Regions from separate parts of the Thioalkalivibrio sp. K90mix genome, predicted to be linked through region 1. Evidence: predicted binding sites of a transcription regulator. Region 1 holds the regulator's gene; each other region holds the start of a gene.
What was found. Region 1 encodes sigma-54, which starts transcription at its own class of promoters, with help from an activator protein. Its sites were predicted from a motif close to TGGCANGNTNCNTGCTT; they were not measured.

Region 1 (7,918 bases):
CTGGATGTCTCGGTCGAGCGCGAGGCTTGCCCGCTGGGCCTGGCCCCGACCTCCAGCACCACGGCCGCGCTGGCGATGAGCGATGCCCTGGCGGTCGCGGTGCTGGATGCGCGCGGCTTTACCGCCGACGATTTTGCCCGCTCGCATCCCGGCGGCCGACTGGGGCGGCGGTTGCTGGTCCATGTCGCGGACATCATGCATACCGGTGACGCGATCCCGCGCGTGGGTCCCGAGGCCCCGCTGAAGGACGCCCTGTTCGAGATTACGCGCAAGGGGCTGGGGCTGGTGATCGTCGCCGATCCCGAGGCGCATATCCTCGGTGTGTTTACCGATGGCGACCTCCGGCGCACGCTGGATCGTGGCGAAAGCCTGGAGGCGCTGACCATCGGCCAGGTGATGACGCGTGGCGGGCATGCCGCCCGTCCGCAGTGGCTGGCCGTAGAGGCGCTGGAGACCATGGAGAGCAAGCGGATCAATGCCCTGCCGGTGGTGGATGACGACCAGAGGCTGGTCGGGGTGCTGAACATGCACGACCTGCTGCGCGCGGGGGTGGCCTGATGGACCGTCACGACGAGGCCCTGCACAGCCGCCAGGCGGCGGTGCGTCTGCTGATCCTGGATGTCGACGGCGTGCTGACCGATGGCAGCCTGTTCATGGGAGATGCCGGCGAGCAGTACAAGGCCTTTCATTCGCGCGACGGGCACGGCATCCGTCTGGCATTGGACGGAGGGCTGGAGGTCGCGATCCTGACCGGACGCACCTCCGGGGTGGTCGAGCACCGCATGCGGGACCTCGGTGTGCAGCATCTGGTGCAGGGGCGGCGCGACAAGGGGGCCGCACTGCACGAGTTGCTGGAGCAGAGCGGCCATGCGCCCGACGAGGCCGCCTTCGTGGGCGACGACATCGTTGATCTGCCAGCGATGCGCCGTGTGGGGCTCGGCATCGCGGTGGCGGATTCCCACCCGTTGGTATTGCAGCATGCACATTGGGTTACGCAGGCCCCCGGCGGTCGCGGCGCGGTGCGCGAGGTCTGCGAGGGCCTGCTGGCGGCCCAGGGGCGGCTGGAGGCCCTGTTCGCGGAGTATGTCGACGGATGAAGTGGGTGGCCGGACCGGTGGCGCTGATCCTGTTGCCAATGGCGGCGCTGGTGGCCGGCGCTGTTGCCAGCGAGCACGAGCCGGAGGGCGAGGTGACGCTGGAGATCGAGGGCTTCACGCTGCACGCGACTGGCGAGGACGGCGAGTTGAGTCACCGCCTGCGCGGGACGCGGCTGCGCGAGTTTGGCCGTGACGGCCCTCAACTGATCGACGACCCCGACCTGGATATCTTTGACGCCGGCGGTATCGAATGGCACTGGACTGCGCCCGAGGCGCTGCACCGACCGATGGACGAGATCCTGGACCTGATCGGCCCCACGCGGGGGGTGCAGCCCGAGCGTGGCGAGCGCGTGCGCACGGTGATTGAATCCGCCGATGTGACGGTGGCGACCGACACCATGATCGCCACCTCCGATGCCCCGTCGACGCTGGAGCAGCCTGGCCTTTTCCAGCGGGGAACGGGTCTGCGCGTCGACTCGCGAGGGGATACCATAGAGCTGTTCCATGACGTGTACACGCTCTACAGCGAGTCGGGCGAGGAGGAAGCCGCAAATGACTGAACGTGGTGGGTCGTCGCTCGCCCGGGCCGGATGGTCCGTGCTGCTGGGCAGTGCCTTGTTGCTGCTGGCCGCGCCGGTCATTGCCCAGCAGCAGCCCCTGCCGGTGGAGATTACCGCCGATCGTGCGGAGATGGACGACCGGCGGGGCGTAAGCACTTATACCGGTGATGTGGTGGTGATTCGCGGGGACATGACACTGGAGGCCGACAAGGTCTATGTGCGCAGCCGCGATCGACGCCCTTACGAGATGGAGGCCCACGGCGAGCCCGCGCGGCTGGAGTCCCCGGACCCGGAGACGGGCGAGATGCGCATCGCCACCGCGCTGCGCATCGACTACCTGCTGAACGAGGACCGGGTGATCCTGACCGACCAGGCGCATGTGATCACGGCAGCCGAGGAAGCGCGCGGCAAGCGCATCGTCTACGACCTGGAGACGGATGTGATCGAGGCCGAGCGTGGCGAGGCCGATGACGAGCGTGTACGTATCAGGATCCAGCCCCGCGAAGACGACGAATGAACGAGCTCGACACCAGCGCGCCCGCCGCGGCCGGTGGCGAATCTGCGCCGATGGCCGGCTATCTGACCGGCCGCGAGCTGACCAAGCGCTATGGCAAGCGTACGGTGCTGGATCGTGTCGACGTCGATCTGGCACCAGGGGAGGTCGTGGGCCTGCTGGGACCGAACGGCGCAGGCAAGACCACCTGTTTCTACAGCCTGGTCGGCCTGATCCGGCCCAATCGTGGCCGCATCACGCTGGGTGACCGGGACATCACCCGGGCCCCGATTCATTCGCGGGCCCGAGCCGGGCTGGGCTACCTGCCGCAGGAGGCCTCGATCTTCCGTCGGCTGAGTGTTTGGGACAACCTGCAGGCGGTGCTGGAGCTGCGCTCGGAGCTCGACCGCCACGAGCGACGCCGCATCGGCGATGCCCTGATCGAGGAGTTCCAGCTGGAGACCGTGCGCCACAGCCCTGGGATTGCCCTGTCCGGGGGCGAGCGTCGTCGCGCCGAGATCGCGCGGGCACTGGCCGGTGACCCGCGCTTTATCTGCCTGGACGAACCGTTTGCCGGCGTGGATCCGATTTCCGTGGGTGATATCCAGGCCGTGATTGGGCATCTGGCCCAGCGCGGGATCGGTGTGCTGATTTCCGACCACAACGTGCGCGAGACCCTCGGAATCTGCGACAGGGCCTATATTCTTAGTGAGGGCCGCATCCTGAGCGCCGGGACCCCGCAGGAGCTGCTGGACGACCCCCAGGTGCGCCGCGTGTATCTCGGAGAAAACTTTCGACTGTGAACATTGATCAGTGTTTCCTTAAGATGATCTTGATGGTCACCATGGACCTCAAACCGCGATGCTGAAGCCCGGGCTTAATCTGCAGCTGGGGCAGACGCTGACGATGACCCCGCAGCTGCAACAGGCGATCCGTCTGCTGCAGCTTTCCACGCTGGAGTTGCAGGCGGAGATCCAGCAGGCGCTGGAAAGCAACCCCATGCTCGAGCAGGTGGAGGACGAGGGCGAGGAGGCCCCGCCCGAGCGCCCGGAGGAAGGGGGCGAACGGGTCGACGGGGATCGCATGCAGGCCGACACGGCTGGCGATGACGTGATCCCCGAGGAGTTGAGCACCGACAGTCGCTGGGACGACATCTACGAGCCCGCCCCGAGCCCACGCGGCCTGGACGACCGCGACCCGCTGGAGAATACCTCCGACGGCGAGGACGAGGGCCTGCAGGACCACCTGCTCTGGCAGCTGCATCTGAGCCACCTGACCCCACGAGACCAACGGATCGGGGCGGCGCTGATCGACGCGATCAGCCCGGACGGCTATCTGGACAGTGAACTCGAGGCGCTGGCGGAGATGATCAGCCAGGGCGAAGACGAGCCCGTGGGGGTCGACGAGGTCGAGGCGGTGCTGCACTGGATTCAGCAGTGCGACCCGCTGGGCGTCGGTGCGCGGGACCTGCGCGAGTGCCTGGAGATCCAGCTGCGCCATTTGGCGCCGGATGCCCCGGCGCGTGACGCGGCTCGAGCCATCCTGGAAAACGGCATGGAGAGCCTGGCCAAGCGGGACTACCGAGCCCTGCAGCGCCAGTCCGGCGTGCGCGACCCGGACGAGCTGGCGCGGGCGCTGGACCTGATCCGCACCCTGAATCCGCGGCCCGGTGCCCAGATCAGCGAGTCCACTTCGGAATATGTGGTGCCGGATGTCTATGTCCGCCATGACCGCGATGGCTGGCGCGTGGACTTGAACCCGGAGATTGCGCCGCGCATTCGCATCAACGATCTCTATGCGGGCATGGTGCGGCAGGTCTCCGATGCGCGTGATAGCGCGTTTATGCGCGATCAGTTGCAGGAGGCGCGCTGGTTCCTGAAGAGCCTGCACAGCCGGAACGACACCCTGCTGCGGGTCGCCCAGGCCATCGTCGTGCGCCAGCAGGGGTTTCTCGAGCATGGTGAGGTTGCCATGCAACCGCTGATCCTGCGCGATATCGCCGAGACCCTGGAGATGCACGAATCGACCATCTCGAGGGTGACTACACAGAAATACATGCACACCCCGCGTGGGGTATTCGAGTTCAAGTACTTCTTTTCCAGTCATGTTGGCACAGCCGATGGCGGCGAATGCTCGGCGACCGCGATCCGTGCCATGATTCGGGAATTGATTGGTGGCGAGACCCCGAACAAGCCACTGAGTGATGCAAAACTGGCCCAGATCCTGTCGGATCGGGGCATTAATGTGGCCCGACGCACCGTGGCCAAGTACCGCGAGGCTATGCACATACCGTCTTCCAGCGAACGCCGGCAGATGGCGAGTATGCCCAGTGGAACCAAGCAAAAAGGAGCCTGACCATGCAGATCAACCTGACCGGCCATCACGTCGATATCACCGACGCCCTGCGCGACTACGTGAACGAAAAGTTCGCGAAGCTGGAACGCCACTTCGACAAAGTGATCGACGTGCATGTGGTGCTGACCCACGAGAAAAACCAGAACCTGAACAACAAGGCGGAGGCCAATCTCCAGGTCAGCGGCAATCACATCCACGCCGAAGCCAGTCACGAGGATATGTATGCGGCGATTGATGGCCTGATCGACAAGGTGGATCGTCAGCTGATCAAGCACAAGGAAAAGGTCAAGGACCATCACCGCGCCGAGGGTGCCCAGCGCAACCGCGAACAGGCCCTTTAACGCAATGACCATTGCCGAGCTGATCACCCGCGCCCGTATCCGGCTGGAGCCCGAGTGTTCCAGCCAGAAACGGGCGCTCGAGACCCTGGCCGAGTTGCTGGCCGTCGGCGGCGAGGAGTCCGCCGGCCCGGCCAGCGGGGCCATCTTCGAGGCCCTGTCTGCCCGCGAGAAGCTTGGCTCCACCGGTCTGGGGCATGGCGTGGCCATCCCGCATGGGCGTCTGGCCGAGCTCGATGCCCCCCGGGTCGCGGTCCTGCGGCTGGACCAGGGGGTCGACTTCGACGCCATGGACCACGAACCCGTGGACATCCTGATCGCACTGCTGGTGCCCGAGGCGGCGACCAGCGCGCACCTGGACCTGCTGGCGCAGCTGGCTCGCGGTCTCTCGCAGCCCGACAATATCGCCTCGCTGCGCCGTGCCGGCGACGCGGACGCCCTGGAACGCGAACTGACCCGGGCCTTCGGCGACGCCTGAACATGGCTCTCCCGGCAGTACTTTCTCTCTTACGACGCCCCGTGCCAGCACTGCCGGAGATTCGTGCATGAACGAGGCACTGGGAGAGGGCGGCATCGCGCGCGACATCACCGTAGAGGTCCTGATCCAGGCGATGGGCAATCGCCTGGATCTGCGCTACGTACACGGCGAGCAGGTCGCACCGGATCGCAACCTGGTCGGCGGTGACGGCGACGACCTGCCCCTCGCCGGGCACCTCAACCTGATCCGGCCTAACCGTATCCAGGTGATCGGCGATTTCGAGGCGCGCTATATCGCGCGGCTGAGCGATGATCAGCGCGAGCAACTGATCCTGGAGATGGCCCGCACCGGGACGACCGCGGTGATCTTCGCCGAGGACACCTGCCCGTTCTCGGAGATGCCGGACGTCCCCGATGAGCAGCTGCCGCTGATCTTGTGCTCCTCGACCAGCAGCCACGAGATTATCTCCCTGCTGCGCTATTTCCTGCAGCAGCGGCTGGCCCATTTCGAGGTGCGCCATGGCGTGTTCATGGAGATCCTCGGCATTGGCGTGCTGATCAGCGGGGCCTCCAGCGTGGGCAAGAGCGAGGTGGCGCTCGAGCTGATCTCGCGCGGGCACCGGCTGATTGCCGACGATGCGCCGGAGTTCGCCCGTATCGCCCCGGATATCGTGCGTGGGCACTGCCCGGCCCTGCTGCAGGACCTGCTCGAGGTCCGCGGCCTGGGGGTGCTGAACGTCCGCGCGATGTACGGGGACTCCGCGATCAAGGGCGGCAAATACCTGCGGCTGATCATCGACTTGCGTGATCACAACGAGCCCTCGCCGGTGCCGGACGACCGCCTGAACGGCCGCCGCGGGGAGATCGACATCCTCGGACTGCGCATCCCGCTGATCAGCCTGCCGGTCGCGCCGGGGCGCAACATCGCCGTGATGATCGAGGCGGCGGTACGCAACCACATGCTGCACATGCAGGGCTACGTTGCCGGGGACGACCTGCGCGCGCGCCAGCGCCGGCAGATGAGCGGTGAGCCCGAGGAGCCGCCCTACCATCGTGCGATCCCCGCCACCACGGTCCCCAACCCGGACCCGGAGGGCTGAATGCGACTGTTGCTGGTCAGTGGTCTGTCGGGTTCCGGCAAGACGGTCGCCCTGCACACCCTGGAGGACGCCGGCTATTTCTGCGTCGACAATCTTCCCCTGCCGCTACTGCCCGGACTGATCGAACAGGTCCGCAGTGGTGACTACGACGCGGACGAAGACCGGCATCTGGCAGTCGGGGTGGATGTCCGCAGCGGGCTGGCGGCGCTGGAGGGCTTTGCCGACCTGCTGCGCGAACTCAGGGGCAAGGGGCTGCAGGTCGAGGTGATGTTCCTGCAGGCCTCCAGCGAGGTTCTGCTGCGCCGTTACCACCTGACACGCCGGCGACACCCGTTGGCGCGCGACGGCGTCCCGCTGGTCGATGCGATCGAGCGCGAGCGCGACTGGCTCGGGCATGTCGCGGCCGAGGCCGATCTGACCGTTGATACCTCCCGGTTGTCCATGCACGACCTCGCGCGCACCCTGCGCGACCGTGTCGGGCTGCTGGGCGAGGAGCGCCTGTCGCTGCTGTTTCAGTCATTCGGGTTCAAGCACGGGGCACCGCTGGACTCCGACTTCGTGTTCGACGTGCGCTGCCTGCCCAACCCGCACTACGAGCGCGATCTCGCGCCCTTGACCGGACGCGACGCCGCGGTTTGCGAGTTTCTCGCGGGCCACGCCGAGGTCGAAGAGATGTACGACGGGATCCAGGGATTCCTCGAGCAATGGGTTCCGCGTATTCGTCAGGATCACCGCAGCTATGTGACCGTATCGATCGGATGTACCGGCGGTCGCCACCGTTCGGTTTATCTCGTGGAGCGGCTGGCGGCTGCCTGGCGCGGGCGCGAACATGTTACTGTTAGCACCCGTCACCGCGAGCTATCCCTGCCCCTCGAATCGGAGTGAGTCCATGGGCGTTGGTCTGATCTTGATCACGCATCAAAACCTCGGCGACACCCTGCTGCAAACGGCCCGCAGCATGCTGGGCGACCTGCCCGAGGATTGCGAGTCCATGGCGATGTCGCAGAATGACGACCCCGACGAGGTGCTGGCGCGGGCGCGGGCGCGCCTCGGAGAGCTGGATTCCGGCTCCGGTGTGCTCATTCTGACCGACATGTTCGGTTCTACCCCCTCTAATGTGGCCAGCCGCGTGGCGCGGGGGGCGAACGCTCGCGTCATCGCCGGGATCAACCTGCCGATGCTGATCCGTGTGCTGAACTACCGCCATCTGCCACTGACGGAACTGGTCAACAAGGCCCTGTCCGGCGGGCACGATGGCATCCTTCTTTGTGACCAGGAGTGTTCGGATGCCGCAGCGCGAAGTCCCCATCGTTAATCGTCTGGGGATGCATGCGCGTGCGGCGGCCAAGTTTGTGAGTCTGGCCAGTCAGTACGCGTCCGATGTGACCGTCTCCCGGAACGCCCAGGAAGTGAACGGCAAGAGCATCATGGGGGTGATGATGCTGGCGGCGGCGCAGGGCTCCGAGGTCACCATTACCACCGACGGCGAGGATGCCGA
Region 2 (7,918 bases), 420 kb from region 1:
CTGCGTCGCGCCGCCTGATCCGGTCTCCTGACTGGTGATGTCGAAGACCCGGCCTTTGCGCCGGGTCTTTTGTTTTGGGGCGTCGGTCAGGGCTTCTCAGGCGCGCGTCTCCAGCCAGAAGGTCACCGGGCCGTCGTTCACCAGGCTGACCTGCATGTCCGCACCAAAGCGCCCGCTGGCGACCTGCGGGTGTGACGCCTGCGCCTGGCGCACCAGATATTCGAACAGCGCCTGGCCATGCTCTGGGTTCGCGGCGCTGGTAAAGCTCGGCCGCATACCCTTGCGCGTATCGGCGGCCAGCGTGAATTGCGGCACCAGCAAGAGCCCGCCGCCGGTATCCTGAAGGCTCAGGTTCATGCGGCCTTCGGCATCCGCGAACACGCGGTAGCCGAGTACGCGCTCCAGCAGCCGCCTGGCGGCCGACTCGCTGTCCTGGGGTTGCACCGCGACCAGTGCCAGTAGCCCCGGGCCGATCGCCGCAACGCGCTCGCCGCCGATGTCCACCGCGGCCTCGGTTACCCGCTGGATCAGAGCGATCACCCCGAGGCAGCCCCGGTCCCGCCCGCGACCTGCCCCTCAAGATCATCGGCCAGGGTATCGGTCGCCGCGACCAGCTTGCGCACGATGCCTGGCTCGGCCGCCGAGTGCCCGGCATCGGCGACGATCGCCATGCGTGCCTGTGGCCAGGCCCGATGCAGTTCCACCGCCTGCTCCACCGGGCACACCACGTCGTAGCGCCCGTGCACGATCCAGCCCGGTATGTCGCGCAGGCGTGGGGCGTCGCGCAGCAGCTGGTCCGGTTCCAGGAAGGTGTCGTGCATGAAGTAGTGGCACTCCAGCCGCGCCAAACTCACGGCGACATCCGGATCGTCGAAATGGGCGATCACGTCGTCGTTCGGGATCAGGCAGGAGGTGTGTCCCTCCCAGCCTGACCAGGCGCGCGCCGCCGTGTGCCGGATCGCCGGATCCGGATCGGTCAGCCGACGGTAGTAGGCCCCGACCAGGTCGTTGCGTTCGTCCGGCGGGATGGGCTTCAGGTAGTGGGCCCACGCCTCGGGAAACAGGCGGTCGGCCCCCGACTGGTAGAACCACTGGATGTCCCGCGGCCGGCACAGGAATACGCCGCGCAGGATCAGACCGAGCACCCGCCCCGGGTGGGCCTGGGCGTAGGCCAGTCCCAGGGTAGAACCCCAAGAGCCGCCGAACACCGCCCAGCGCTCGATCCCCAGGTGCTCGCGCAGGCGTTCGATATCGGCCACCGCGTGCCAGGTCGTGTTGGCCTCCAGGCTCGCGTGCGGCGTCGAACGCCCGCAGCCGCGCTGGTCGAACAGCACAATGCGGTAGCGCTGCGGGTCGTAGAAGCGCCGATGCCACGGCTCGCAGCCCGAGCCTGGCCCCCCGTGCAGGAACACGATCGGGATCCCGTCGGGTGTGCCACATTCTTCAAAATAGAGCTCGTGGCCGTCACCGACCGCGAGCCTTCCTGTGTTGTGCGGTTCGATCTCCGGGTACAGGGTGTCCATTGATCAGTGTTTCCTAGATTGCGGGCCCCGAGTGTCGCCAAAACGCTCGCGCAGGGAAAGTCCGCAGTCCGTCTATTCGTCGATGATCTGCCCCCGGTAGACCCGGCGCCGTTGCGGCTCCACGCGGCGTTCCGGCGAGTCCGGCGCAGCTTCCGGCGGTGCCAGGTGTCCCGAACGCTGCAACTCGCTGCGCAGCGAAAGCGCGGCGGCCTGGGCGGCGCTCGACTGCGAGCGTGAGGCGTAGTCCAGGATGGCCTCCATGAAGTCCGGGTTGGTGACCGACAGACGCGCCACTGCCGGGAACTCCGCGCGCAGGTTCCGGCGCAGCTCGGCGGCCAGGCTCAAGCGCTTGCGATCGTGCATATCGGTCCCCCACCGTTGAAGCGCCTGTCCAAACCGTATGCAAACCCGGTGCCATGCGGCTGGCCCGCAGTCGCTGGCGGGCGCCGGGATTTATTGCTTCTACCGGGTGCATAACGGTGTGTGCCTGCACCGACAATGGGCGCCATCCGGCAACCGCTGCGGATATGGCGGCGCTTGCGAAGCAGGCCTCGCCGCCCTATGTTGCGGGCCATGGAAACGCCCACCGTCCCCGCCTCCATCCGCCGCCAGGCCGGCCGCGCCATCGCGGACTTCGACATGATCCGCGAGGGTGATCGCATCCTCGTCGGGCTGTCCGGCGGCAAGGATTCGCTGACGCTGCTGTGGCTGCTGCACAACCTGGCGCGGCGGGCACCGGTGCGCTTCGAGGTTGGCGCGGTCACGATCAACCCGGAGATCGAGGGCTTCGAACCGCAGCGCCTGATGGACTATCTCGGTGGTTACGGCATCCCGTATCACTTCGTCTCCGAACCGATCGCGGAGCTGGCCGGCGAGCACATGGACAACGACTCGTTCTGCTCCTTCTGCTCGCGCATGAAACGCGGCCTGATGTATCGCACCGCACGCGAACACGGTTACAACGTGCTGGCGCTGGGGCAGCACCTGGATGACCTGGCCGAGAGCTTCATGATGAGTGCCTTCCACGGTGGCCAGCTGCGCACGATGAAGGCGCATTACGCGATCGACGCCGGCGACCTGCGGGTGATCCGCCCGCTGGTCTACGTGCGCGAGCGCCAGACGCGGGATTTCGCCGAGGCCGCCGGGCTGCCGGTGATCCTCGACAACTGCCCGGCCTGCTTCGCGATGCCCACCCAGCGCGAGCACATGAAACAGCTCCTCGCACAGGAGGAGGCACAGCACCCCAGACTGTTCCGCAACCTGCGCACGACCCTCAAGCCGCTGATGACCGAGGGTGGCATCCCGCCGCGGGCAGAGCCGGCCGACTCATCCGAACCCCACGGTCATGGCCGAACGCCGGTATCTGCGTGACCGGCTGATCGCGGGCGGCCTGCGCCTGCTCGCCCGTCTGCCGCTGCGCGTGAACCATGCGCTGGGCGGGCTGATTGGCGCGCTGGCCTGGTATGGACCGACGCGTTCCGCCCGGATCACCCGCCGCAACCTCGAGCTTTGTTTTCCCGACAAGGATGCCGCCTGGCGCCGTCGGGTCGGGCGCGGATCGCTGATGGCCATGGGTCGGGCGCTGACCGAGTCCCCCTGGCTCTGGCAGGCCTCTGCCCAAACCCTGGAGCGACTGGCGGAGCCGGCCCGATACGCCCGCCTGCGCGAACGCGAGGGCGGGCGCGCATTGTTTCTGTGCGCCCCGCACCTGGGTTCCTGGGAGTTCGCCGGGCTGCAGGCCGCCTGCCACGGGCCGATGGCCACCCTGTACAGCCCGTTCAAGACCCCCGAGATCGACCGTTGGGTGCGCGAGGCGCGTGCCTCGACGGGTGCCACCCTGGCCCCGGCCGATCGCTCCGGGCTGCGCGTGCTGCAGCAGGCGCGTGATCGTGGCGAGATTATCGGGATCCTGCCGGATCAGAGCCCGAAGGGCGCCTCCGGTACGCATGCCCCGTTCTTTGGCCGCTCGGCGCTGACCATGACCCTGCTTCCGCGCCTGCTGCGTGGGCGCGAGGATCATGTCGTGTTCCTGTTCGCCGAACGCCTGCCGCGGGGCCGTGGTTTTCGCTATCACGAGATCGAGGCGGGCCCCGAGGTGGCCGACCGCGACTTCGGCCGCGCGGCTGCGGCGATCAATGCCCACGTGGAGGCCCTGGTGCGGCGCTGCCCGGAGCAGTACAACTGGGCTTACAAGCGCTTTTATCCGGCCCCCGAAGGCCAGCCCGACCCCTATCGTTGAGGGCGTCCGCGCACAAAAAAGCCGCCGGACCCGGAGGTCGCGGCGGCCAGTGCCTCTGGCCCCGAGGGGCCGGAAGCGGGTGCCTTACAGGCTGTAGTACATGTCGAACTCGACCGGGTGGGTGGTCATGCGCATGCGCGTGACTTCTTCCATCTTCAGGTCGATGTAGGCATCGATCATGTCGTCGGTGAACACGCCACCCTGGGTCAGGTATTCGCGATCCTGGTTCAGGGCTTCCAGCGCCTGGTCCAGCGAATGGCAGACCTGCGGGATGCCCTTTTCCTCTTCCGGCGGCAGGTCGTAGAGGTTCTTGTCCATCGCGTCACCCGGGTGGATCTTGTTCTGGATGCCGTCCAGGCCGGCCATCAGCATCGCGGCGAAGGCCAGGTACGGGTTGGCGGTGGAGTCCGGGAAGCGCAGCTCGATGCGGCGGGCCTTCGGGCTCATCACGAACGGGATGCGCAGAGAGGCCGAGCGGTTACGCGCGGAGTAGGCCAGCATCACCGGCGCCTCGAAGCCCGGCACCAGGCGCTTGTAGCTGTTGGTGGACGGGTTGGTGAAGGCGTTCAGCGAGCGGGCGTGCTTGATGATGCCGCCGATGTAGTACAGCGCGGTCTCGGACAGGCCGCCGTACAGGTCGCCGGAGAACAGGTTCTTGCCGTCCTTGGACAGCGACTGGTGCACGTGCATGCCGGAGCCGTTGTCGCCGACGATCGGCTTGGGCATGAAGGTCGCCGTCTTGCCGTGCATGTGGGCGACGTTCTGGACCACGTACTTCAGGATCTGTACCTCGTCCGCCTTCTGGGTCAGCGTCGCGGCACCGACACCGATCTCGCACTGGCCGGCGGTGGCGACCTCGTGGTGGTGTACCTCGGTGTGCAGGCCCATCTCGGTCATCACTTCGCACATGGTCGAGCGGATGTCGTGCAGGCTGTCGACCGGCGGGACCGGGAAGTAGCCCCCCTTCACGCCCGGACGGTGACCGATGTTGCCGTCTTCGTAGACGCGCTCGGAGTTCCAGGAGGCCTCGGAGGAGTCCACGCGGCAGTAGGAGCCGGACAGGTCGGCACCCCACTTCACGTCGTCGAACACGAAGAACTCGTTCTCCGGACCGAACAGCGCGGTGTCGGCGATGCCGGTGCTCTGCAGGTAGGCCTCGGCGCGGCGCGCCAGGGAGCGCGGGCAGCGGTCGTAGCCCTGCATGGTGGCCGGCTCGACCACGTCGCAGCGGATGTTCATGGTCATGTCTTCGAAGAACGGATCGAGGACGGCGGACTCCGCGTCCGGCATCAGGATCATGTCGGACTCGTTGATGCCCTTCCAGCCGGAGATCGAGGAGCCGTCGAACATCTTGCCTTCTTCAAAGGCCTCTTCGTCGAGTTCATGGGCCGGCACAGTGACATGCTGTTCCTTGCCCTTGGAGTCGGTGAAGCGGAAGTCGACAAAGCGGACTTCCTTTTCCTGGATCTGTTTCAGCACGTCGGCTGCGGACATGGGAGTCTCCTTAGGTTTGCTCTTGGTCTTTGGGTTCGCCGTCCCGATTCGGGTGGGGCGACTACGATGCGGTTCTATGCAGGCATCATGCCATTTCGCCGGAATGGCCCTGTGACGGTGGTTCCGGATCGGTTGGAAGTACGCGGCTTTCCATGCTGCACGATATTCGTGCGGAGTCGGCACCACATTAGTGCATCAAGGCTTTTCGTGCACATCCGTGGTGCATGGGCGATAGAGGATTTTCACTTCGCCCAGACGTCCCTCGAGTCGCGGATGGCCCTGCAGCGACTGTGACAGGGTCTCGCCGCGCGCGTTCAGGTCCGCGGGCGTGCATGCCCCGTCAAGGCGCAGTGTCAGGGTCAGGTGGATGCGCCCATTTAGGTAGTGCATGGAGAGCTGTTCCAGGCGATCCAGTTCCGGGATGTCGGCCCAGGCCTCGCGCACCGCCTCGGCGACCTCCGGACGCAGGGGCAGGTTCGAGCTTCGGGCCTGATCTTCGTCGTTTTCCGGATCCACATGAACCGTAAAATCCCGCAGCCGCTCATGGCGCTGGGTGACGGCCCAGTACACGGCATCGGCAATCCGGTGTCCCTCGGAAACCGAGATCATCGGGGCGACCTGGATATGTACATCGGCGACCACGTCGCTGCCGTGACGCCGCGTACGTAGCATGTGCGCATCCTTCACCCCGGGCACCTCCATGATCGTGTGACGGATGCGCGCGACCTCCTCCGCATCCAGCGCCGTGTCGATCAGTTCGGACGCGCTGCGTACGATCAGGCGTCCGGCGATATGCAGGATGAACAGGGCGACGATCAGGGCTGCGAGGGCGTCGGCCCAGGGGAAGCCCGCGACCGCCGCCCCGACCCCGATCAGGACGAACAGCGAGGAGATCGCATCCGTGCGGTGGTGCCAGGCGTTGGCATCCAGCATGCGCGATCCGATCCGTTTCGCGACCCGGTGGGTGTACTGATAGAGCCCTTCCTTGGCGACCAGAGTCAGCACCGCAAACGCGAGCGCGGCCGGGGCCGGCCCGGTCGCGGCTGCGGTATCCACGAGCCGCTGCCCGGCGGCCCAGGCGATGCCGAGGCCAGCCAGTGCCAGGAACACGCCGACGACCACGGTGGCCAGGGTTTCGATGCGCCCGTGCCCGTACGGGTGGTCATGGTCGGGCGAGGCGGCGGCCTTGCCGGCGGCGAACAGCACCACACCATCGGTGATCAGGTCCGACAGCGTGTGCACGCCGTCGGCGATCAGCGCCTGCGAGTTCAGCAGCCACCCACTCAATAGCTGCGCCAGGGCAAGAAAGGCATTCACCACCGCACCCACGACCGTTACGCGGCGCGTGGCGCGGTAGCGTCGGCCGTTCTCGGGCGAGATCGTCGATTCGGAGTTGGCGCGGGGGTCGCTCAGGACGTCTCTCCCAAACAGGGTCAGGCCTTCAGTATGGGCCTGCATCGGAGGCATGCAAGACACCCGTGCCTACACTGGCGGTGGCCGCAGCCGGAGCCCGGCCGATATACTGTGCGCTTTGCCCTGATCCGGGACCCCGCATGTCGCAAGAACGCAATCCGTCCAGCAGCAGCCCGACCTTCCAGGACTTGATCCGCCGTCTGCAGGACTACTGGAACGACCACGGCTGCGTGGTGCTGCAGCCCTACGACATGGAGATGGGGGCCGGCACTTTCCATCCGGCGACCTTCCTGCGCTCGATCGGGCCGGAACCGTGGCGTGCGGCCTATGTCCAGCCCAGCCGTCGTCCGACCGACGGGCGCTACGGCGACAACCCCAACCGCCTGCAGCACTACTACCAGTTCCAGGTGCTGCTGAAACCATCGCCGCCGGATATCCAGGACCTCTTCCTGGGCTCGCTTCAGGCGCTGGGCTTCGACACCCTGACCCACGACGTGCGTTTCGTCGAGGACAACTGGGAGTCCCCGACCCTCGGCGCCTGGGGTCTGGGCTGGGAGGTCTGGCTGAACGGCATGGAGGTTACCCAGTTCACGTACTTCCAGCAGGTCGGCGGGCTGGACTGCTACCCGGTCTCCGGCGAGATCACCTACGGGCTGGAGCGCCTGGCGATGTACCTGCAGGGGGTGGAGAGCGTATTCGACCTGGTCTGGACCGTCGGCCCGGACGGTCGCCCGGTGACCTATGGCGACGTCTACCACCAGAACGAGGTGGAGCAGTCTACCTACAACTTCGAGCACGCCGACCGCGACGCCCTGTTCGCTGCCTTCGACCAGCATGCGAACGAGAGCGACCGAATGATCGACTTGGGCCTGCCGCTGCCGGCCTACGAGCAGATGCTGCGCGCCTCGCACAGCTTCAATCTGCTGGACGCCCGTGGCGCGATCTCGGTCACCGAGCGCCAGCGCTACATTCTGCGCGTGCGCGAGCTGTCGCGAAACGTCGCCCGGAAGTACTACGAGTCGCGCGAGGCCCTCGGCTTCCCGCTGTGCGCCGACGACGACACGAATCGGCCCGACGCCGCCTGAACCTATCTGTACGGACCGCGCCCATCCGCGCGGCCCCGATGGACCCGACACGGACCCGACATGGCTGAAGCCCGCGAACTCCTGATCGAACTGGGCACCGAGGAGCTGCCCCCGACCGCGCTGGCACGCCTGCGCGATGCTCTGGCCGAAGGCCTGACCACCCG
Region 3 (7,918 bases), 1.1 Mb from region 1:
CTCACAGCCTGGGCGTGTTGCTGTGCGGGTATGTGTTTCTCGCGGGGGACTGGACGGACCCCTTGCCCTGGTGGCTGAGCCTGCCGCTGTTCCTGGCCATCATCCCGTCGATTACGCTTTCCGGTATACCCGATCGTGAGGCGGACGCCGCCGTGGCCAAACGTACCCTGGCGGTGCGACTGGGGAATGGTGGTGCCCTCGTTGTGGCGCTGGTGTTCACCGTTCTGGCGGCGGTTGCCGGAGCGGCATTCCACCTGACCGGTTGGGCTCAGGGGGCCTATGCAGGGATTGCCTATTTCGTCGTGCCGCATGCGGCGTGGCTGACGTGGCTCCTGTGGCGCGAGCGGCAGCGCGGGGCACCCGGCGGACGTATCGACGGGCTGATGGCGGTATCGCTAGCCTATGTCCTGTGGTTTGGCCTGGTGCCGCTGGTGAATCTCGCCGCGGCTTGAGTAAGTGGATTCCGGCCTCCGGCTGATTCAGAGGCCGGGCGGTGCGGTGTGGAGGATGTGAGCGATGTTGGGACGGCTGTTAGCGGGTATTGCGGTTTTGGGCATGTTGTCGGTGCCGACGGTTGCGGACGAGCGCGAGGCGTTTCATATCGCGGGTGATCAAGACGAGGCGCCGTATGGGTACATCAACCGCGACGGGCGCTTTGTCGGTCACTACGTGCAGTTGATGCAGGAGGCCTTTGCCCACTTGTGGGTGCCACTGCGCCACGAGCCTTACGAATGGGAAGAGGCGCAGCGCCTGGTGAAGGAGGGCAAGGCCGACGCGATCATTACCACCATGACGCCGGAGCGCGAGGAGTATCTGATCGCGAGCGAGGTCGCCCTGGCAGAGCCGGAATGGGTGGCCTTCGTGCGTGAGGATCACCCCGAGCGCGATGTGTTGCTGGCCAAGGAACGCCTGGAGGACTTTGCCGGCTACCGCGTGCTGGACTACGCCGGGAATGGCTGGGGCAAGGCCAACCTGGAGGGCCTGGACGTGCAGCGCGAGGGCACACTGTCGGAGAACCTGCGCCGCCTGGCGGCTGGCGAGGGAGACGTACTGATCAACATGAGCGAGGTGACGGAGCACACGATCCGGGAGCTGAAACGGGCCTACCCCGACGAGGCGAATGCCCTGGATCGACTGGTCGCCTCCTCGAACGTGCTGGATGTGACCTCGATGCGTCTGCTGGTGCGCAAGGACTCGCCACATGTGCATCTGGTGCCGCGTATCGACAAGGTCCTGCGCGAGCTGGGCATCTGACGCCTGCCCGGAAGAGGTGTTAATCCTGAGGGGTGATGCGAGGGGCAGACCGGCTCTCGCCCCGCCAGTCGAACAGGGTCTGCAGAATCGGTTCGATCGCGGGCGGGTATTCCGTCAGCGGACCGGGAACCAGAAGACCTCGATGGGAGGCCTCCAGGATCAAGGGTTCGGGGTGTCCCTCCAGTGACAGGGCATCGATCGGCACGACCCCGTCTCCCAGTCCTTCGCTGGTGCCCTCCCACCAGTCTTCGATGCGTTCGGGCAGATCCTCGATACCGAGCTGCTCGCTCAGGGACTGCAGGCTGGCTTCCATCGCCGGGGTGGGCTCGGGTACCACGCCGCCGATGATCCGCACGGGAATGTCCTCTGGCCAGGGGCGCTGATTCAGGTCCGCCAGAAACTCGCTGCCGGGCCGCAGATCGATCTTGGCCGCGCCCGTGCCGTCGCGCAGGCCAGCGAACAGCGAAAAGCGCTGCTCACGTATGTCGGCCAGCCATTCGCGCACCTCAAGCCAGACACGCAGGCGTGCCCAGTCCGAGCCCTGGTTGGGGGTGGCGACCAGGATCACGCCGACAATCGGTGGTCCTTCGACCCCTGGGTCTTCGCCCGCCGGGTGTCGCCAGCGGGTGACAAAGTCCCGGATCACCAGCCCACCCATGCTGTGCCCCACCAGGATCACGGGCTGGTCGGTCTCCAGCGTTTCCCAGTACTCGGCCAGGAGATCGGCGCTGTGATCAATCGCCTGGTCGTTCGGATAGCGAAACTCCCAGCCGTTGATCCCTGCGGTATCGAGGGCGGACGCCAGCGTGTCCCAGATATCGCCGGGCTCGTCGAGCCCGTGCAGCATCACGACTTCGGGGGGGGCGCTGTCATCGAATACCGTGGATCGCGGGACAAAGCCGCGAAGCTCGTCGGGCAGTTCCATGACCTCCGGAAACCATTCGTGCAGGCGGTCCTGGACCTCCACACGCAGCTCGCGCTCCTGCTCCGGGTGCTGTTCCGTCCAGGTCACCCAGGCGATGAACGCGAGAAGCGGCAAGCCGAACAGGACGGCGGCGGCGTACAGCCGCTTGCGGGAGAGTCTTTGGCGGCGCGGGTGGCGGTTCATATTCCCTAACGATTGAGCATGCGGGGGTGGATCGCAAGCCTGGCGCGGTGTCGGATGTGGCGAACGGGGCACGGGGTATGCGAGGCGTGATGTGTATCATGCCCCGTACGATTTTTGTCGGAGTGTCCGCATGCGTCATTCGCCGCTTTTGTTGTTGCTGTTTCTGCCGTTCTTTCTCTCCGCCTGTGCGGGCCTGGATGTCCGCGACTTTGGCCTGAATGGGGAGGGGAGTGGTGGTGACCGGGCGGAAGACGCGATCCGCGAGGCCCTGCGAGTCGGCACCGAACGGACCGTGGAGCGTACGGGGCAGGAAGACGGCTACTGGGGCAACCAGGCCATCCGGATCGGTCTGCCACAGGAGTTGCGGCAGGCCGGGGATATGCTGCGCAGCGCCGGGCTGGGCAGCCAGGTCGACGATCTCGAGCGGCGCATGAACCGGGCCGCCGAGGCGGCTGCACGGGAGGCAGCCCCGGTGTTCGTGAGCGCGATTCGCGGCATGCAGCCGTCCGATGTTCACGCGGTACTGCGCGGTGATGATGATGCCGCGACTCAGTACCTGCGCGGTGCGTCCGAGTCGGATCTGCGCGAGCGCTATGCGCCCGTGGTCCGCGAGCACATGGAGGGCGCCGGGGTGTACCGGGTGTACCAGCCGCTGCGCGATGCGGCCCGTCGTATCCCCGGCCTGGCCGATCTGGATGTGGATCTGGATCGCTATGTGACCGACCACGCACTGGACGGTCTGTTTACCATCCTGGCGGACGAGGAACGTCGCATTCGCGAGGACCCGGCCGCGCGCACGACGCAACTTCTGCGGGAGTACTTCGGCCCAAGCTAAACCTGACGCCGAGCAGAACGGTGGGCCCCGTGGCATTGCGCCTGGGGCTTTTTTGCAGGTGAAGGACCTTGTCGGTGTTGACCGAGGCGGGGAGTGGGTCGGAGCGACACGGGTCGGGGCGATGCATGTGTCTGAATGACCCACTTCTGGATGTGATGGAGTTCCATTCGGTCAAGGCATCCAAGTGCGGGAACCGCATGAGGGCGCGATATGCAGCATTCAGGACAAGTTGGCACGGAGGCTGCAGCGTTTCAGACCAGACGGCCCGTGCATGGCGACGGGCTATCGCAATCCAACCGATCTGATGAAGCAGGAGGCGCAGCATGGGACACAAGACCGCTACCGCATATTCGATCGCCCTGGCTTTCGGGCTCGCATTGGGTGGCACGGGCATCGTGGCGGCGGATGATCCGAATGTGTTCGAGCAGGAATGGACCGATGATCCCCAGATGTCTGCCGAGGACGTCAGTGAGAGCGACCTGGAAAGCTTTCTGGCCGCCGCGGAAGCCGCCCAGGACATCCGCGCGGAATACGCAGATGACATCGCGGAAGCAGAAGGCGAGGAAGCCCAGGAGCTGCGCGACGAGGCCAATGACGAGATGGTCGCCGCGATTGAGGATGAAGGGCTGACCGTCGAGGAATACCAGGAGATTGCCTACCTGATCGATAACGACAGCGACCTCGGTGAGCAATTCGCCGAGATCGCGGAGGGTTCGTAACCTCCGGGAGTACTACGCCCGATATCTCCCAGGACCCCGGCGGCGCCGCTGTGCCCGCCGGGTTTTTTTACGCGCGTGTTGCCTCCGGCGTTGGGGGATGGTCCGGATCGACGTTGTCGATCATCAGGAGCGAGGGGATCTGGTCTGCGGTCAGCGGCCGCGCAAAATAGAACCCCTGAATCAGATCGAAGCCGAGTTCCTGGCCGCGCTCGACCTGTTCGAGGGTTTCGATGCCCTCGGCGACCATCTTCAGCCCGAGGGAACTGGCCAGCAGTACGATGCCTCGTGCGAGATCTTCGGCCGAAGGGTCATGACCGAGACGGGACACCAGCTGCCGGTCGAGTTTAAGCGTGTCGATCGGGAAGCGGTTGAGGTAGGCGAGGGACGAATACCCAGTGCCGAAATCATCGATGGCAAGATGCACCCCCAGATGTTTCAGGGCCTCGAGGGCGGGCTCGGCATCCTCCAGGGCGAGAACGCTCTCGGTGAGTTCGATGGTTAGCAGTTCAGGCGGCAGGTGGTGGCGATTGAGTGCCGACGCGACGTCGTATGCGAGCTCGGGGCGAACCAGGTCCCGGGCGGAGAGATTGATCGCGGTGTACCAGGGTCCGCGGCCCTGCTCCCGCGCGAGGGTCGCCCATTCCTCGGCCTGCCGGCAGCCTTCGGCGATTACCAGTTCGCCGATGTCATGGATCAGGGAGGAGTCCTCCGCCACGTCGAGAAAGTCCGCTGGAGCGAGTTCGCCGTGTGCGGGGTGCTGCCAGCGAATCAGCGCCTCGACCCCGACAAAACGGCGCTGGCGGAGCGAATAGATCGGCTGGTAGCGCAGAAAGAATTCGTTGTGTTTCAGCCCTCGGCGGATGTCGAACTCCTGGCGCATGCGCCGGAGCTCTTCGGTGACCGGGTGCAGCGCGGGAATGACCAGCCAGGCCATCAATTGCCCGATGCCGACGAAGAAGGCAGTGCGCGTCAGCCAGCGTTCCGTCTCCTGTGCGGTAGCGGCCGCGACATCGACATAGGTCAGCGGACCGGCGAGTACGCCGGCCACCAGTGCCACGATGAGGGCGGCGCCGGGACCAAAGCGCGCGGCGGCAAACAGGATCGGCACGTAGTAGAAGTGCGGCACGATGCTGTCGGCGCCACCCGCCAGGTACGGCATTAACCAGGAGATCAACAGGCCGGCGACGATGATCAGCGTCGCGGATAAAAAGGACATCCCGACCCAGGCGCGAAGCGTGGTTCGAGCCAGATAGTCGGAATACCGGATATTCGCGGCCAACGGTTGTACCGACTCGAACCTGGACATCGCGAGGCATCCTTTGGCCTTCCTGGCCGGCGTTGCGCCCTGTCGGGGCAGAGCAAGTATGGCGGTGCGGTCGCGGATCCTCAGCGATAACCGCCCTGGCCGTTATAGGCAGTTGTAAGCCGTTGTTCTGGAGTGTAGTTCATAGGAACAGGAAAGGGACGCCCTGGCCGCTCAGCGATCGGTCCGGGTGTCCTGGTTTGAGGCCTCGGGGACGCGGCGCGGAGTGGGAGGCCTCGCGCCAAGGCCGCCAGGGACACGCTGGTTGAATCGCGTGTCCGCGCTCGAGTCGCTTTTGCGTGCGTTTAATGCGCGGTGACTGTCGTGCAGTCATTCTGCACAAAGGAGCCGCAACGCCGTTCCCACGCCCGTTTCTGATAACAACGGGCGGCCGAGCCCCTGCTTTCAATGGCGCGCGGGGCTTCGGCCGTCAGGAGCAACCCGCGGCCCGGATGGTTCTGCATGGCGGATGTGCGTGGCCTCGTGCAGGCCGGGTCAGATGCGCGGGATCGAGGAAACCGATTGAACAACATGGCTGGCGCCTTCGCGAATTTCGGCCATGATCTGCTGTACCGACAGGACCTGTTGGCGCCCTTGTTCCGCCACCTTGTTCACAGTGTCGATACGCTCGGCGATCGCCTGGGTGCCTTGCAGGTTGCCATGAATGACCTCGGCGATCTGACTGGTGGCGTCGCGTGTATCGGACGCGAGCTTGCGGACCTCCTGTGCCACCACGGCAAAGCCGCGCCCTTGCTCGCCGGCACGCGCGGCCTCGATAGCGGCATTGAGGGACAGCATCTTGGTGGTCTCCGCCACGCTGCGGATGGTCTCGATGATTGATTCGATGCTGCGCGCCTCGGCATTGAGTCGATCGATCGCCGATTTGGTTTCGGCCACATGCTGGCGGATCTGTTCGGAGTTGGTCGCGTTGGCCTCCAGCGAGGCCTCCCCACGTTGCGCGCCATCCGCCGTTTTCTGGGCCATTTCGCAGGCGATGGCGGAGGCCTCCCGGGTGCGCTCGGCCATGTGCACGCTGGCGGTGATGTCTGTGGCGAACTTGATGACCTTCACGGTGCGGCCCTGGTCATCGAGGATCGGGTTGTAGGTGGCCTCCAGCCAGATCTCCTCGCCGGAGGACTTGAAACGGCGGAATTTGCCGCTCATGAAGCGCCCGCCGGCGAGGTCTCGCCAGAAATTCGGGTTCTCGCGGTAGAAGGCGTCGTCGCAGAACATCCGGTGGTGCTGGCCCTGAATGTGTTCGAGCGGGTAACCGACGGCCTGCAGGAAGTTGTCGTTGGCCTTGAGGATGGTGCCGTCCGGCGTGAACTCAATGACCGCCTGGGAGCGATCCAGCGCCTCGAATACGGCTGCCTGGTCGTGGAGCGTCTCCATCTTGCCGGTCACATTCGATGCGATTTTGACGACCTTGTACACCTCGCCCCGGGCATCGCGTACCGGAAAGTAGGTGGCCTCCAGCCAGATGGTTTCGCCAGCTCGCGTGACCCTGGGGAAGGTGCCGGCGTGGGACTCGCCCGCAGCCAGCTGCTGCCAGAACTGCCGGTATTCCATGGAGCGAACATAGGCCGGGTCGCAGAACATCCGATGGTGCTGGCCGATCACATCCTCGCGGGGGTGACCGACGGTCTCGAGGAAGTGCGAGTTGGCGTCGAGCACCGTACCGTTCGGCGCAAATTCGATATAGGCGACGGCATCGCGGACGGCCGCGAGTATCGCCGTGGCGTCGTCGCGGGAAACCGCAAGGGGTGCCCCCTGGGTGGGGAGCCGGGTGGCATTTGCACACATGGGCACATCCTGAGCGGTTGGTTGATGACGCCCTATTGAACTCCATGTACATACATTGTACAAGATCTGTACATAAAGAAAGTTCGAGGGTGCAGAAATGGAGAAAAAGAACAAGACCACATTGCCGGTGTACCGTGCGAGCGCATGGGTAGCGCCGCTGCTGGTTTTTTCTGTACTGCTGCTGGCGGGTTGCGCCACTACCTTCCCGGATCCTGATGACGACCGGGCTTTCGCGGACGGGATGACGGCCCAGGAACTGTTCGACCGGACCATGGCCGCTCACGGCGGGGACCTTCGCGAGTACGACGGCGACCTGAACCAGGCTACGGACGGGGAGTGGGGGCGAATGGTGCAGCGCGTGCAGCCGCTGGTGGCGGATGGTGGGTACCGTGGCCAGGGCGAGGAGCGCTACCGCCCGGCGGACGAGCTGTATGCGGTGCATTACACGGGGCCGGAGGGCACCAAGACGGTCATCCGCCAGCGTGACGAGATTCGCGTGTACTACAACGGCGAACGCAGCGAAGACGAGGACCGGATTCGTGCCACGGCGATGACGACCGATGCCGGCAAGCTGTTCCACTATGGGCCGACCTTCGTGAAACACCGGGCGACATCGATGACGCGGCTGGAAGATCGCCGTGAGGGTGGCGTGGACTACCGTCGCGTGCTGGCCACGATCCAGCCCGGTTTCGGCAAGGCCGACGAAGACCAGGTGGTGATGTGGATCCACCCCGAAACGGATCGCCTCTACCGGGTGCACATCACCCTGACCGGCTTCGAGCCGACCCGGAATGCCCATGTCGATACCACCTTCCTGGAGTACGAGGAGGTCGGACCGTATACGCTGCCATCGCGCTTCGAGGAGCGCGTGCTCGGGCCGATTCGGCTGTTTGTGC

Region 2: the regulator sigma-54 is predicted to act here: its motif matches at 5,333-5,349, upstream of glnA (glutamate--ammonia ligase).
Region 3: the regulator sigma-54 is predicted to act here: its motif matches at 3,428-3,444, upstream of TK90_RS07070 (DUF4168 domain-containing protein).

Annotation. Positions count from the first base shown of each region.
Region 1 is NC_013889.1:387,944-395,861, forward strand. Features, by position in the region: gene TK90_RS01780 (KpsF/GutQ family sugar-phosphate isomerase) at 1-558, shown strand, start outside; gene kdsC (3-deoxy-manno-octulosonate-8-phosphatase KdsC) at 558-1,097, shown strand; gene lptC (LPS export ABC transporter periplasmic protein LptC) at 1,094-1,657, shown strand; gene lptA (lipopolysaccharide transport periplasmic protein LptA) at 1,695-2,174, shown strand; gene lptB (LPS export ABC transporter ATP-binding protein) at 2,225-2,953, shown strand; gene TK90_RS01805 (RNA polymerase factor sigma-54) at 3,012-4,505, shown strand; gene hpf (ribosome hibernation-promoting factor, HPF/YfiA family) at 4,508-4,846, shown strand; gene TK90_RS01815 (PTS sugar transporter subunit IIA) at 4,851-5,321, shown strand; gene hprK (HPr(Ser) kinase/phosphatase) at 5,389-6,420, shown strand; gene rapZ (RNase adapter RapZ) at 6,421-7,305, shown strand; gene TK90_RS01830 (PTS sugar transporter subunit IIA) at 7,310-7,735, shown strand; gene TK90_RS01835 (HPr family phosphocarrier protein) at 7,707-7,918, shown strand, end outside.
Region 2 is NC_013889.1:2,717,522-2,725,439, reverse strand. Features, by position in the region: gene TK90_RS12970 (hypothetical protein) at 1-18, shown strand, start outside; gene dtd (D-aminoacyl-tRNA deacylase) at 97-540, opposite strand; gene pip (prolyl aminopeptidase) at 537-1,523, opposite strand; gene TK90_RS12955 (hypothetical protein) at 1,596-1,886, opposite strand; gene TK90_RS12950 (ATP-binding protein) at 2,097-2,894, shown strand; gene TK90_RS12945 (lysophospholipid acyltransferase family protein) at 2,869-3,762, shown strand; gene glnA (glutamate--ammonia ligase) at 3,847-5,256, opposite strand; gene TK90_RS12935 (cation diffusion facilitator family transporter) at 5,452-6,723, opposite strand; gene glyQ (glycine--tRNA ligase subunit alpha) at 6,810-7,754, shown strand; gene glyS (glycine--tRNA ligase subunit beta) at 7,815-7,918, shown strand, end outside.
Region 3 is NC_013889.1:1,492,791-1,500,708, reverse strand. Features, by position in the region: gene TK90_RS07090 (NAD(P)H-dependent oxidoreductase) at 1-452, shown strand, start outside; gene TK90_RS07085 (ABC transporter substrate-binding protein) at 517-1,254, shown strand; gene TK90_RS07080 (triacylglycerol lipase) at 1,274-2,362, opposite strand; gene TK90_RS07075 (DUF4197 domain-containing protein) at 2,493-3,197, shown strand; gene TK90_RS07070 (DUF4168 domain-containing protein) at 3,521-3,916, shown strand; gene TK90_RS07065 (bifunctional diguanylate cyclase/phosphodiesterase) at 3,984-5,222, opposite strand; gene TK90_RS07060 (PAS domain-containing methyl-accepting chemotaxis protein) at 5,715-7,022, opposite strand; gene TK90_RS07055 (hypothetical protein) at 7,264-7,918, shown strand, end outside.